One region of the Micromonospora sp. LZ37 genome, then DNA from elsewhere that is predicted to be linked to it. Evidence: riboswitches for the same ligand, from Rfam matches in the RefSeq annotation. Region 1 holds a riboswitch; the other holds the start of a gene.
The links. A riboswitch is a leader RNA that binds a small molecule or an ion and turns the genes downstream of it on or off. The one in region 1 is predicted to bind thiamine pyrophosphate.
Positions count from the first base shown of each region.

Region 2: another riboswitch for thiamine pyrophosphate. It lies ahead of AC5L3Z_RS01445 (thiamine phosphate synthase); the one in region 1 lies ahead of AC5L3Z_RS23830 (ECF transporter S component).

Region 1 is NZ_JCADBL010000012.1:230,009-235,865, reverse strand. Features, by position in the region: gene AC5L3Z_RS23835 (ABC transporter ATP-binding protein) at 1-873, opposite strand, end outside; gene AC5L3Z_RS23830 (ECF transporter S component) at 979-1,566, opposite strand; TPP riboswitch at 1,640-1,745, opposite strand; gene AC5L3Z_RS23825 (hypothetical protein) at 1,843-2,148, shown strand; gene AC5L3Z_RS23820 (alpha/beta fold hydrolase) at 2,159-2,989, shown strand; gene AC5L3Z_RS23815 (sugar isomerase domain-containing protein) at 3,050-3,799, shown strand; gene AC5L3Z_RS23810 (DUF6328 family protein) at 3,890-4,390, shown strand; gene AC5L3Z_RS23805 (acyl-CoA dehydrogenase family protein) at 4,519-5,857, shown strand, end outside.
Region 2 is NZ_JCADBL010000001.1:296,542-302,398, reverse strand. Features, by position in the region: gene AC5L3Z_RS01465 (thiamine phosphate synthase) at 1-321, opposite strand, end outside; gene AC5L3Z_RS01460 (thiazole synthase) at 447-1,223, opposite strand; gene thiS (sulfur carrier protein ThiS) at 1,220-1,420, opposite strand; gene thiO (glycine oxidase ThiO) at 1,411-2,571, opposite strand; gene AC5L3Z_RS01445 (thiamine phosphate synthase) at 2,565-3,191, opposite strand; TPP riboswitch at 3,186-3,293, opposite strand; gene AC5L3Z_RS01440 (DUF559 domain-containing protein) at 3,416-4,348, shown strand; gene AC5L3Z_RS01435 (aldo/keto reductase) at 4,609-5,571, opposite strand; gene AC5L3Z_RS01430 (ATP-binding cassette domain-containing protein) at 5,644-5,857, opposite strand, start outside.

The DNA of each region.
Region 1 (5,857 bases):
GGCGCCGTTGGGCCCGAGGACGGCGAGCGCCTCGCCGGCGCGTACCTCGAGGTCGGTGGAGGCCAGCCGGGGCGGCAGGCCGAGCCGGTCGGCGGCGAGCAACCGGTCGCCGGCGGGCGCGGTGGCGTGCCGGGGCGGGATGGTCCTGCCGGGCACCCAGACGCCCTCGGCGGCGAGCGCCTCACCATGCGCGGCGAAGACGGCCTCCGGCGGGCCGTCCGCGCGGATCCCGCCGCCGGCCTCCAGCACCACCACCCGGTCCACCAGCGGCAACGCCTCGGCGACCCGGTGCTCGACCAGGATCAGGGTGGTGTCGGCGTCCAGTGCCCCGGCCACCGCCTGCCGGACCAGCTCGGCGCCGGCCGGGTCGAGGTTGGCGGTCGGCTCGTCGAGCAGCAGCAGCGCCGGGCGCGTGGCGAGCGCCCCGGCCAGGGCGAGGCGCTGCTGTTCGCCGCCGGAGAGCGCCGCGGTGGGCCGGTCCCGGTGGTACGGGAAGCCGACCCGGCGCAGCGCCTCATCCACCCGGGGCCAGATCTCGTCGGCGGGCACGCCGCGGTTCTCCAGCCCGAACGCGACGTCGTCGCCGCAGCGGGCCATCACCAGCTGGGTCTCCGGGTCCTGGAAGACGATGCCGACCCGTTCCCGGTCCTTGCGCGGGTCGAGCCCGTCGATCTCGACGGTGCCCTCCTGCTCGCCGGAGTCCTCCGGCAGCAGACCGGCCAGCGCGGCGAGCAGGGTGCTCTTGCCGGCCCCGGAGGGCCCCAGCAGCAGCACCCGCTCGCCGCGTTCGATCCGCAGGTCGACGCCGTGCACCGCCCAGCGTTTCCGCCCCGCGTGCCGCCACCCGAACCCCCGCAGCGTCACCGCCCCCACGCGCACCCCCCGGCTTTCCACCCTGCTCCGTCGAGCCCGGGGTCGACGGCGGTTCCGGAGATCCACGTCGCCGCCGACCTCATGCTCGACATGTCTGGAGGCGGGTCAGACGGCGGCGCGTTCGCGGCCGGCGGGGAACCGGTCGAGGACGCCGGTGCCGGCCAGGGCGCGGGTCAGCGCGACGCCGCCCAGGCCGGCGACGAGCAGCGAGCTGACGGTCGTGATCAGGATGTAGGGGACGCGGAAGCTGCCCCAGGCGGTCTCCGGGTACCAGATGAAGACGTCGTAGAGCGCCGCCGCGAGGCCGGCCAGGGTGGCGGCCAGCAGGGCGACGGGCAGCCGGAAGACCCGGTACCCGAACGCCGCGAAGGCAAGCTCCGCCGCGGCGGCCTCCAGCGGGCCCTGGATGACCAGGGTCCAACCCCAGCTGCTGCCCAGCGCCACCGAGATCAGCGCGGCGACGGTGAGCGTGAAGAAGGCGGCACCCGGCTTGCGGATGATCAGCCCGCCGAGGACGGCGGGGACCAGCCAGACGCCGTAGATGGCGGCCCGGCCGGGCAGCGGAATGGCGTCCGCGGGGCCGTTCCAGAGCAGGCCCCAGGCCCAGAAGATGATGCCGAAGGCCACCCCGAGCACCGCCGCGATGACGATGTCGATGGTGCGCCACCGGTTGGCGATGGTGTCGTTCTGCATGATCGCTCCCAGTTCAGAGGAAAGAACCAGGAGAAGACGCACGCCGCGCCCGGTGCTGCCGGACGGCGGCGCGGCTGGAGGTCGACCGAACTCCCTGCGCTGGCATTACCCAGATCAGGTTCGAGGGTCTGCGGGCGGTGCCCGCACTCTCAGCGCTGTGCGCTCCCCTGTCGGATATGAAGTTGTCTCGTCGACGCTAACACCTACGAAGATCATCGAGCAAAGTGATCTTTCCGCAGCTCACGAAGCCTTGCCCGGCGATGCCACCCTGGCGGCATGCGCGAGCCTCGACCGAATCCGTACACCGACCTCCGCATGGTGTTGCTCGGGCTGGCCATCGGCCTGCTGCCGATCGCGGTGGCCCTCGTCGTGACCTCGGTCGGCCGGGGCGACCTCGGCCGGGCGCTGCTCTTCCTGCTGCCCGTGCTGGCCATCGGGCTCGTCGCCGGCTCTGGACCTGGGCCCACGACCGGGCCCTGGCCAGGTGGGAACGCGACCGCCGGGCAGGCCGGCTGCGGTGGTGGCGGGTCCGGCCCTGATCCGGCGGTCGCGGGACGGGTGCTCCGGCGCCGACCTCGGTAGGCTGCCGATCATGCGGGTCGAGGCGCGAGGGCTGACATTCGAGGTACGCACCGGCGGCCCGGAGGGCGGCGACGCCGTCCTCCTGCTGCACGGGTTCCCGCAGCACAGCGGGGAATGGGACGAGGTGGTGCCGGCGCTGCACGCCGCCGGCCTGCGCACGTACGCGCTGGACCAGCGGGGCTACTCGCCGGGCGCCCGACCCGCCGAGGTGGCCGCGTACCGGGCCCCGGAGCTGGTCGCGGACGCGGTGGCGGTGCTCGACGCCCTCGGCGTCGACGCGGCCCACGTGGTGGGGCACGACTGGGGGGCGATGGTCGCCTGGGGCCTCGCCGCGCAGCACCCGCAGCGGGTGCGCACGCTGACCGCCGTCTCCGTCCCGCACCCGGCCGCCTTCGGGTACGCCCTGGCCAAGGACCCGCAGCAGAAGGCCCGCTCGTCGTACATGCTGCTGTTCCGCCAGGAGGGCAAGGCGGAGAAGGTGCTGCTGGCGTTGAAGGCGGCAGCCCTGCGCAAGCTGCTCTCCGGGGTGGGTGACGCCGAGCGGGTCGCCCGGTACGCCGAGCCGATGCGGGAGCCGGGCGCGCTGACCGGCGCGCTGAACTGGTACCGGGCGATGTCCAACGAGGACCTGGGCCGGATCGGAACGGTCACGGTGCCCACCACGTACGTCTGGAGCGACAGGGACGTCGCCATCGGACGGACCGCCGCCGAGGCGTGCGCCTCCCACGTCGCGGGTGACTACCGCTTCGTGGCGCTCTCCGGCCTCACCCACTGGATCCCGGACCAGGCGCCGGGTCCACTGGCCGAGGCGATCCTGGCCCGGGTCCGCACCCTGGGCTGACCGGGTGTCGGCGGTGCCCGGGCGCGACGACCAGCAGGAGAACGAGGGGACGGAGACGGCATGACGGTGAGCGGCGAGGCGTACCTGGCGGTGGTGACCGGGGCGATCGACCGGGTGGCGCGGAGCCAGCGGGACGCGGTGGGTCAGGCGGGCGACCTGATCGCCGCGGCGTTGCGGGACGACGGGGTGGTGCACGCCTTCGGCACCGGCCACTCCGAGGCGCTGGCCATGGAGATCGCCGGGCGGGCCGGCGGGCTGGTGCCCACCAACCGGATCGCGCTGCGCGACCTGGTGCTGATCGGCGGGGAGCCGGCGAGCATCCTCGGTCCGCACCTGGAGCGCGACCCGGCGGTGGCGCACCGCCTCTACGAGCTCGCCCCGGTCCGCCCGGCGGACGTCTTCGTGCTCGCGTCCAACTCCGGGGTCAACGGCGCCATGGTCGAGTTCGCCTCGGTGGTGAAGGAGCGGGGACACCGGCTGATCGCGATCACCTCGGCGGAGCACTCGGGGCGGATGACCTCCCGCCACCCGTCGGGGCGCAAGCTCGCCGACTTCGCCGACGTGGTGCTGGACAACGGCGCCCCGTACGGCGACGCGACGCTGCCGCTGCCCGACGGCGGCGCGGTCGGCGCGGTCTCCTCGATCACGGCGGCCCTGCTGGCCCAGCAGATCGTGGCCGAGACGGTGGCCCGGCTGATCGCGGCGGGGGAGCGGCCCCCGGTTTACCTGTCGGCGAACATCGCCGGTGGCGACGAGCACAACGCCGCGCTGGAGGCCCGGTACGCGGGCCGGATCCGCCGCGGATCATGAGCTGGTTTCGCGCTGCTCCCGATCGGGCATTGGCGTTGCTGCCGTCGGGGTGAACCACCCCGACGGTACCGTCTCATCCGGAGGTAGCGCGTGTCGAAGGAATCCGAGAAGCAGCGCTGGCAGCGCAACTTCGCCGATCTGCTCCAGGAGCTGCGGGTGGCGCAGACCGGTGTGCAGATCCTCTTCGCCTTCCTGCTGACCCTGCCGTTCAGCAACGGCTTCCCCCGCGCCAGCGACTTCCAGAAGGACGTCTACATCGTCTCGCTGTTGTCGGCCGCCGCCGCCACCGCGATGATCATCTCGCCGGTGGCCTTCCACCGGGCGCTGTTCCGGCAGGGCCGCAAGCCCGAGCTGGTCCGCTTCGCGCACCGGATGGCCAGCGGTGGACTGGGCTTCATGCTCATCTCGATGGTGGCCGCGGTGCTGCTGATCACCGACTTCGTGCTCAGCCGGCCGATCGCCCTGGTGCTCAGCGCGGTCACCGCGCTGTGGTTCCTGACCTTCTGGATGATCCTGCCGTTCGTCCGCCGCAACTGGGGTGAGGACGACATCGAGGACGAGGAGGACAGCCTCCAGCTATCCGCCCACTGAGCCGTCACCTCGGTCACCGGTCGGAAAATCGGACGTGCGCGCGAGGCTACCCCTGGGTAACACCCGGGGGTAGCGTGCTGTTTGTCGAGCACGTTGACGCAGCCGGACTGAGGTTCGAGGGGGCAGCCGTGACCACGACGCAGAACAGCCGACCCAGCCAGGACGGCGCCGGACCACTGCCCGGCGAGGCGGGTCAGGTCTCCGAGCGGGAGGCCCGCCAGGTCGCCGAGGCGGCCCGGGAGTCGGCCTGGGACCGGCCCAGCTTCGGCAAGGAACTCTTCCTCGGCCGGTTCCGGCTGGATCTGATCAACCCGTGGCCGCGCTCCGACCCGGCCGACACCGAACGCGCGGAAGGGTTCCTCGCCGAGTTCGCCGACTACCTCACCACCGAGGTGGACGGCGCCGCCATCGAACGGGACGCCCGGATCCCCGACGAGGTCTTCCAGGGGATGGCCCGGCTCGGCGCGTTCGGCATGAAGATTGACCGCGGGTACGGCGGCCTCGGCCTGAGCAACCTGCACTACTGCCGGGCGCTGATGCTGGCCGGCTCGGTCAGCCCGGCGATCGGCGCGCTGCTCTCCGCCCACCAGTCCATCGGCGTCCCGCAGCCGCTGAAGATGTTCGGCACCGCCGAGCAGAAGCAGCGCTTCCTGCCCCGGCTGGCCGCCGGCGAGGTCTCCGCGTTCCTGCTCACCGAGCCCGACGTCGGCTCCGACCCGGCCCGGCTGGCGACCACCGCCGAACCCACCGCCGACGGCACCGGCTACCGGCTCAACGGGGTGAAGCTCTGGGCCACCAACGGCACCGTCGCCACCCTGCTGGTGGTGATGGCCCGGGTGCCGGCCGCCGAGGGGCGGCGCGGCGGCATCACCGCGTTCGTGGTGGACGCCGACAGCGAGGGCATCACCGTCGAGCGGCGCAACGCCTTCGTCGGCCTGCGTGGCCTGGAGAACAGCGTCACCCGCTTCCACGACGTCTTCGTGCCGAAGGAGAACGTCATCGGCGGCGAGGGCAAGGGTCTCAAGATCGCACTCACCACGTTGAACACCGGCCGACTCTCGCTGCCGGCGATGTGCGTGGGCGCCGGCAAGTGGTCGCTGAACGTGGCCCGGGAGTGGGCCGCCGAGCGGGTGCAGTGGGGCCGGCCGGTCGGCGAGCACGAGGCGGTCGCCCAGAAGTTGGCCTTCATCGCCGCCACCACGTACGGCATGGAGACCATGTTGGACCTCTGCTGCCTGCTCGCCGACGACGACCGCACCGACATCCGGATCGAGGCGGCGCTGGTCAAGCTCTACGCCAGCGAGATGGCCTGGAAGATCGCCGACGAGCTGATCCAGATCCGGGGCGGCCGCGGCTACGAGACGGCCGACTCGCTGGCCGCCCGGGGTGAACGCCCGGCCGCGGTGGAGCAGCTGATGCGGGACCTGCGGATCAACCGGATCTTCGAGGGCTCCACCGAGATCATGC
Region 2 (5,857 bases), on a different contig from region 1:
CTCGGCGCGGTCGTGGCAGGAGCGGCCGACCAGTCCGAGGGCCGGCGGCGGATAGGGGCCGGCCGAGGGCAGGTGGACGGCGTCGCCGTCGAGGGAATCGGGGCCGGCGACGATCAGGGTGCCGCCCGCCTCGGCGAGGAGGGGACGCAGCGCGGCGGCGAGGGCGGCGCGTTCGGCGCGGGGCAGGTCCTTCTCCCGCAGCACCACCCAGCGCGCTCCCCCGGCCACCGCCGCCGCCACCACCTCGGGCAGCGGTCGCCGCGCCTGCCAGCGGTCGGTGAGCACCACCAGCCCCGACGGTCCCGCCGGGCCGGGGCGCACCGGCGGGGCGTCGGGCGCGGCGAGCCGCCCCGAACCGGCTCGCCACGAGTCGGTCAGCGGCCCGCCCGGTTGTGGGGCCCCGGCCACCGGCCCGCCGGCGGTGCGCCGCTGCGCCCGCGTCGCCGTCACAGCTCGGGCCTTCCCTCGTCGGAGGTGGAGGGGAGGGCGTGGAAGCGGCGGGTGATCCGGCCGGCGGCGTGAGCGAGCCGGCCGGCCTCGACCGCGTACCGCATCGCGGTGGCCATCGCCACCGGGTCGGCGGCCCGGGTGACGGCGCTGGCCAGCAGCACCGCGTCGCAGCCGAGTTCCATGGCGAGCGCGGCGTCGGAGGCGGTGCCGATGCCGGCGTCGAGGATCACCGGCACGTCGACGCTCTGCCGGATCAGCCGGATGTGGTGCGGATTGTTCACGCCGAGCCCGGAGCCGATCGGCGCGCCGGCCGGCATCACGGCGGCGCAGCCCACGTCGGCCAGCCGGCGGGCCAGGATCGGGTCGTCCGAGGTGTACGGCAGCACGGTGAACCCGTCGGCGACCAGCTCCTCGGCGGCGCGCAGCAGCTCCACCCCGTCGGGCAGCAGGGTCCGCTCGTCGCCGATCACCTCCAGCTTCACCCAGTCGGTGTCGAACGCCTCCCGGGCCAGGTGGGCCACCTTGACCGCCTCGCCGGCCGTGTAGCAGCCGGCGGTGTTCGGCAGCAGCCGCACCCCGCACCGGTCCAGCAGGTCCAGCAGCCCGCCTGCGGTGGCGGCGGTGTCGACCCGGCGCAGGGCCAGGGTGACCAGCTCGGTGCCGGAGGCCCGGACGGCCTGCTCCAGCACGTGCAGGTTGGCCGCGCCGCCGGTGCCGAGGATCAGCCGCGACCCGAGGGTCACCCCGGCCAGCTCGAAGGCCATCCCGGTCACCCGCCCTGCGCGGCGCTGAGCACCTCGACCCGGTCGCCGTCGCGCACCGGGCTCGACGACCACCGGGACCGGGGCACCACCTCGCCGTTGACCGCGACGGCCACCCCGCGCTGCTGCGGGGTCACCTCCCGCACCACGTCCGCCACCGTCGCACCGCCGGGCAGCGTCCGCCCGGCGCCGTTCACCGTCAACTCCACGTGCGCTCCTCCTCGGATGCGGATCGGTCGGGACGCGGGCGGCGGGCCGCGACGGCGGGCGCCCGCCCGTCGCCGTCGCGCGCGGTGAACCGGGCCGGCGTGAAGGGCGCCAGCAACGGGTCCGCCGCGCCGGTCACGACCAGCTCGGTGATCAGGTCGGCGGTGGCCGGGGTGAGCACGATGCCGTGCCGGTGGTGCCCGGTGGCGGCGAGCACGCCGGGCCGGCCGGGCAGCGCCCCGAGGATCGGGGCGTTGTCGGGGGTGCCGGGGCGCAGCCCGGCGGACGCCTCGGCCAGCTCGTACTCGGCCAGGTCGGGCACGAGGTCGACGGCGGCGCGGAGCAGCCGCAGCACCGCCCCCGCGGTCACCTCGGTGTCGGCCCGCTCCTCGACGGTCGCCCCGACGACCACCTCGCCGTCGGTGCGGGGCACCAGGTAGACCGACTCGCCGTCGGCGTACCCCCGGATCACGTGCCGCAGGTCCGGCGTGCCGCGACCGGGGGCGCGCAGCCGCAGCACCTGCCCCTTCACCGGCCGGACCGGCAGGCCGGTGAGCGCGGCGGCGCCGCAGCCGGCGGCCACCACGGTGAGCCGGGCGTCGACCTCGGCGAGCCGGGTGACCGCGCCGGGCACCAGCACCGCGCCGGCCCGCTCGGCCGCCGTCCGCAGCGCGGCGACCAGCCGGCGCGGGTCGACCTGGTGGTCGTCCGGCGCGACCGCGCCGCCGCGCACCCGCGGCGCCAGCGCCGGCTCGCGCTCCCGCAGCTGCGAGGGGCGCAGCGGCGTGATCGGCAACCCCAACCCCTGCTGGTACGACCACAGCCGGCCCGCCTCGGCCAGGTCGTCACCGGTCAGCCCGACGACGAGGGTGCCCTCGGTCCGGTACCCGAGGTCGGTGCCGGCGGCCTCGGCCAGCTCGGCGGCGAAGCCGGGCCAGCGGGCGGCCGACTCGGCGAGCAGCCCGGTCAGCTCGTGCTCCCCGAAGTACGCCTCGGCGACCGGCGACAGCATCCCGGCGGCGACGTGGGACGCGCCGGAGCCGGGGGCGGGATCGTGCACGACGACGCGCAGCCCGCGCGCGGCGCAGCGCCACGCGATCGCCAGCCCGACCGGTCCCGCCCCCACCACGGCGACGTCCGGTCGGGTCAGCACGTCAGGGCCCCGAGCAGTTCAGCGGTGGCCCGCCCGGGATCGTCAGCTCCCGACAGCGCCCCGACCACCGCCACCCCGTACGCCCCGGCGGCGCGCAGCGCCGGCACCGACGCGGCGGTGACCCCGCCGATGGCGATCACCGGCACGGTGACGGCCGCGGCGACGGCGCGTACCCCGTCGGGGCCGATCGGCGCCGGCAGCCCGGCCTTGGTGGTGGTGGCGTGGCAGGGGCCCACGCCCAGGTAGCCGGCCCCGGCGGCGACGGCCCCGACGGCGGCGACCGGTTCCCGGGCGGTGGCGCCGAGCACGGCGGCCGGGCCGAGCACCCGGCGGGCCGCACCGACCGGCAGGTCGTCCGCGCCCACGTGGCCGCCGGCGGCGCCGACCGCGAGCGCCACGTGCAGCCGGTCGTTGACCAGGCACGTCGCCCCGTACGGCGCACAGAGCGCGACCACCCGGCGGGCCAGCTCGTACGCCTGCCGGTCGGTGGCGTCGTCGCCCACCCGGACCTGTACGACCAGCTCGGCGCGGGCCACCGGCAGGGCGGCCCGGAGCACGGTGAGCGGGTCGCGCCCCGGCCGGGTGTCGGTGATCAGATGCAGTCGTCCCAGGGACGGCACGGCAACACTCCTCCCTGCGCCGGCATTACCCGGATCAGGTTCGACGGTCGGGGGCTTCAGCCCCCCTCTCAGCCCGGTGCACCGGGCTCCCGTGGGTCACTTGCGGCCATACCGTACGACGGATCCGCCGTCCCGCCAAGAGCGCGGGTTCGCTTTTTCCACCCACCGTCCGGCGCCGACGGCGGGGGCAGCGGGTGACACTCCGCTCACCGCATGCTGTCCGGATGCCCTCGCCGCCCCGGGTTCCGCGCCGCCTCGCGTTCCTGCCCTTCCGGGGCAGCCGCGCCGTCGCGGAGGGGTCGGTCACCTGGGCGATGCTGCGCGGCCCGGCCTGGCACCGGCTGCTGCCCGACGTCTACGTGCACCGCGACAGCCTGCGCACGGCGGATCACCGGCTCTGGTGCGACGCGGTGGCACTGCTGCTGCCGCCGGACGCGGCGATCGCCGGGCACAGCGCGGCGTACCTCTGGGGTGTCGACCTGCTCCGGCGGGACGCGCCGGTGTCCGTGCTGCTGCCCCGGGCGGCGCGGCTGCGCGCCCACCCCCGGGTCCATGTGACCCGGTCGGCGCTGCCGCCGTCGGACCGCACCCGCTTCGCCGGCCTGCCCGTCACCACCGCCCTGCGCACCGCCTTCGACCTTGGCCGGCAGGTGCCCCGCGACGAGGCGCTGGTCGCCGTCGACGCGCTGCTGCACCGCCGGGTGGTGAAGCTGCCGGCACTGCGTGCGTACGCCGAGGCGCACACCCGCTGGCCCGGGCTCCCGCTGCTGCGGCAGGTGCTGGCGCTGGCGGAGCCGCTGAGCGAGTCCCCCATGGAGACCCGCCTGCGGCTGCTCCTGCTCGACGCCGGGCTGCCGCCGGCCACGGCGCAACACGACGTGCTCGATGCCCGGGGCCGCTTCGTGGGACGGGTCGACCTGGCCTGGCCGGCGCTCCGCGTAGCCGTCGAGTACGACGGCGACCACCACCGCGATCGCGTGCACTTCCGGCAGGACGTGGCCCGCCTCAACGCGCTACGCGCGGCCGGCTGGATCGTCCTCCGCTTCACCGCCGACGACGTCTTCCGCCAGCCGTCGCAGACGGTGGACATGGTCGCCGCCGCCCTCCGCGAGCGCCGGGACGAGTGGCACACCATGCACGCCAACAGCCCCCGTTGACGTCCATGGCGTACCACCCGCGCCCCGGACCACCGGCGCGGTACCAGGCGCCGCCGCACGCCCCCGTGCGAGTGCCGGCGCGCTGGCAGGACGGCGCCCGGGCGGCGCGCGGCGGGCGTCGTGAGGGCCGTCGGCTGCACGGGTGGAACGCCATTGCTGTCAAACGCCCGCCATGACGTCCATGGTGTTCCACTCGCGGGTGCGGGCCGCTCGCCGCCAGCCGCCCGGGGCGGCGGGTGGCGTGTCCGGCGGGCTGGCGGTCAGAGGACGGCGTCGAGGGCGTCCAGGTCCTCGTCGGTGGGCTGCCAGGTGCCGGCCTCGGCGTTCGCGCGCACCTGCTCCGGGGTGGTGGCACCGGCGATCACCGAGGTCACCGCCGGGCGGGCGGCCAGCCCGCCGATCGCCACCTGGAGCATGCTCAGCCCCCGGTCGGCGGCGTACGACCCGATCGCCTCGATGGTGTCCCAGTCCGCGGCGGCGAGGCGCTGGGCGTACCGGCCGCCGCCGGAGAGCCGGCTGCCTGCGGGCGGGGCCTGGTCGCGCCGGTACTTGCCGGTGAGCAGGCCGTTGGCGAGCGGGAAGAAGGGCAGCATGCCGAGGCCGAAGCGCTCGCAGGCGGGGATGACCTCGGTCTCGACGGAGCGTTCCAGCAGCGAGTAGTGGTTCTGCGCCGAGATGAAGCGGGCCCGCCCGGTGGAGGAGGCGACCCAGTCGGCGTCGGCGATCTGCCAGCCGGCGAAGTTGGAGTTGCCGAGATAGCGCACCTTGCCGGCGCGGACGAGGTCGTCCAGCGCGGAGAGCGTCTCGTCGATCGGGGTGCCGGGGTCGGGCTCGTGCATCTGGTACAGGTCGATGTGGTCGGTGCCGAGCCGGCGCAGCGACGCCTCGACGGCGCGGGCGATGTAGCGGCGGGCGCCCCGGGCGCCGTGGTCGGGCCCGTTGAGCCCGTGCATGTCCATGCCGAACTTGGTGGCCACCACCACGTCGTCCCGGCGTCCCTTGAGCGCCTGGCCGAGCAGTTCCTCGGAGGCGCCCTGCGGTTCGCCGTAGATGTCGGCGGTGTCGAAGAAGTTGATCCCGACGTCGAGCGCGGCGTCGACCACCGCCCGGGTCTCGTCGAGGTCGAGCTTGCGGCCGAAGTTGTTGCAGCCGATGCCGACCACGGACACCACGAGCCCGGAGTCGCCCAGTCGGCGGTAGGTCATCTCAGTCACGAGATCCACCCTATGCCGACGGGGACCCGCCGGACGGGCGACCGCCCCGCCCCGGTCGGCCGCCGCGCCGGGCGGGGAAGGTCAGCGCACGTCCCAGACCGGCTCCGGCGTCTCCACCACCTCGCCGTCGCCGCCGAACAGCACGAAGCGGTCGAAGGAGCGGGTGAACCAGCGGTCGTGGGTGACCGCGACCACCGTCCCGGAGAACGCGGCCAGCCCCGCCTCCAGCGCCTCGGCGGAAGCCAGGTCGAGGTTGTCGGTCGGCTCGTCCAGGAGCAGCAGCGTCGCCCCGGAG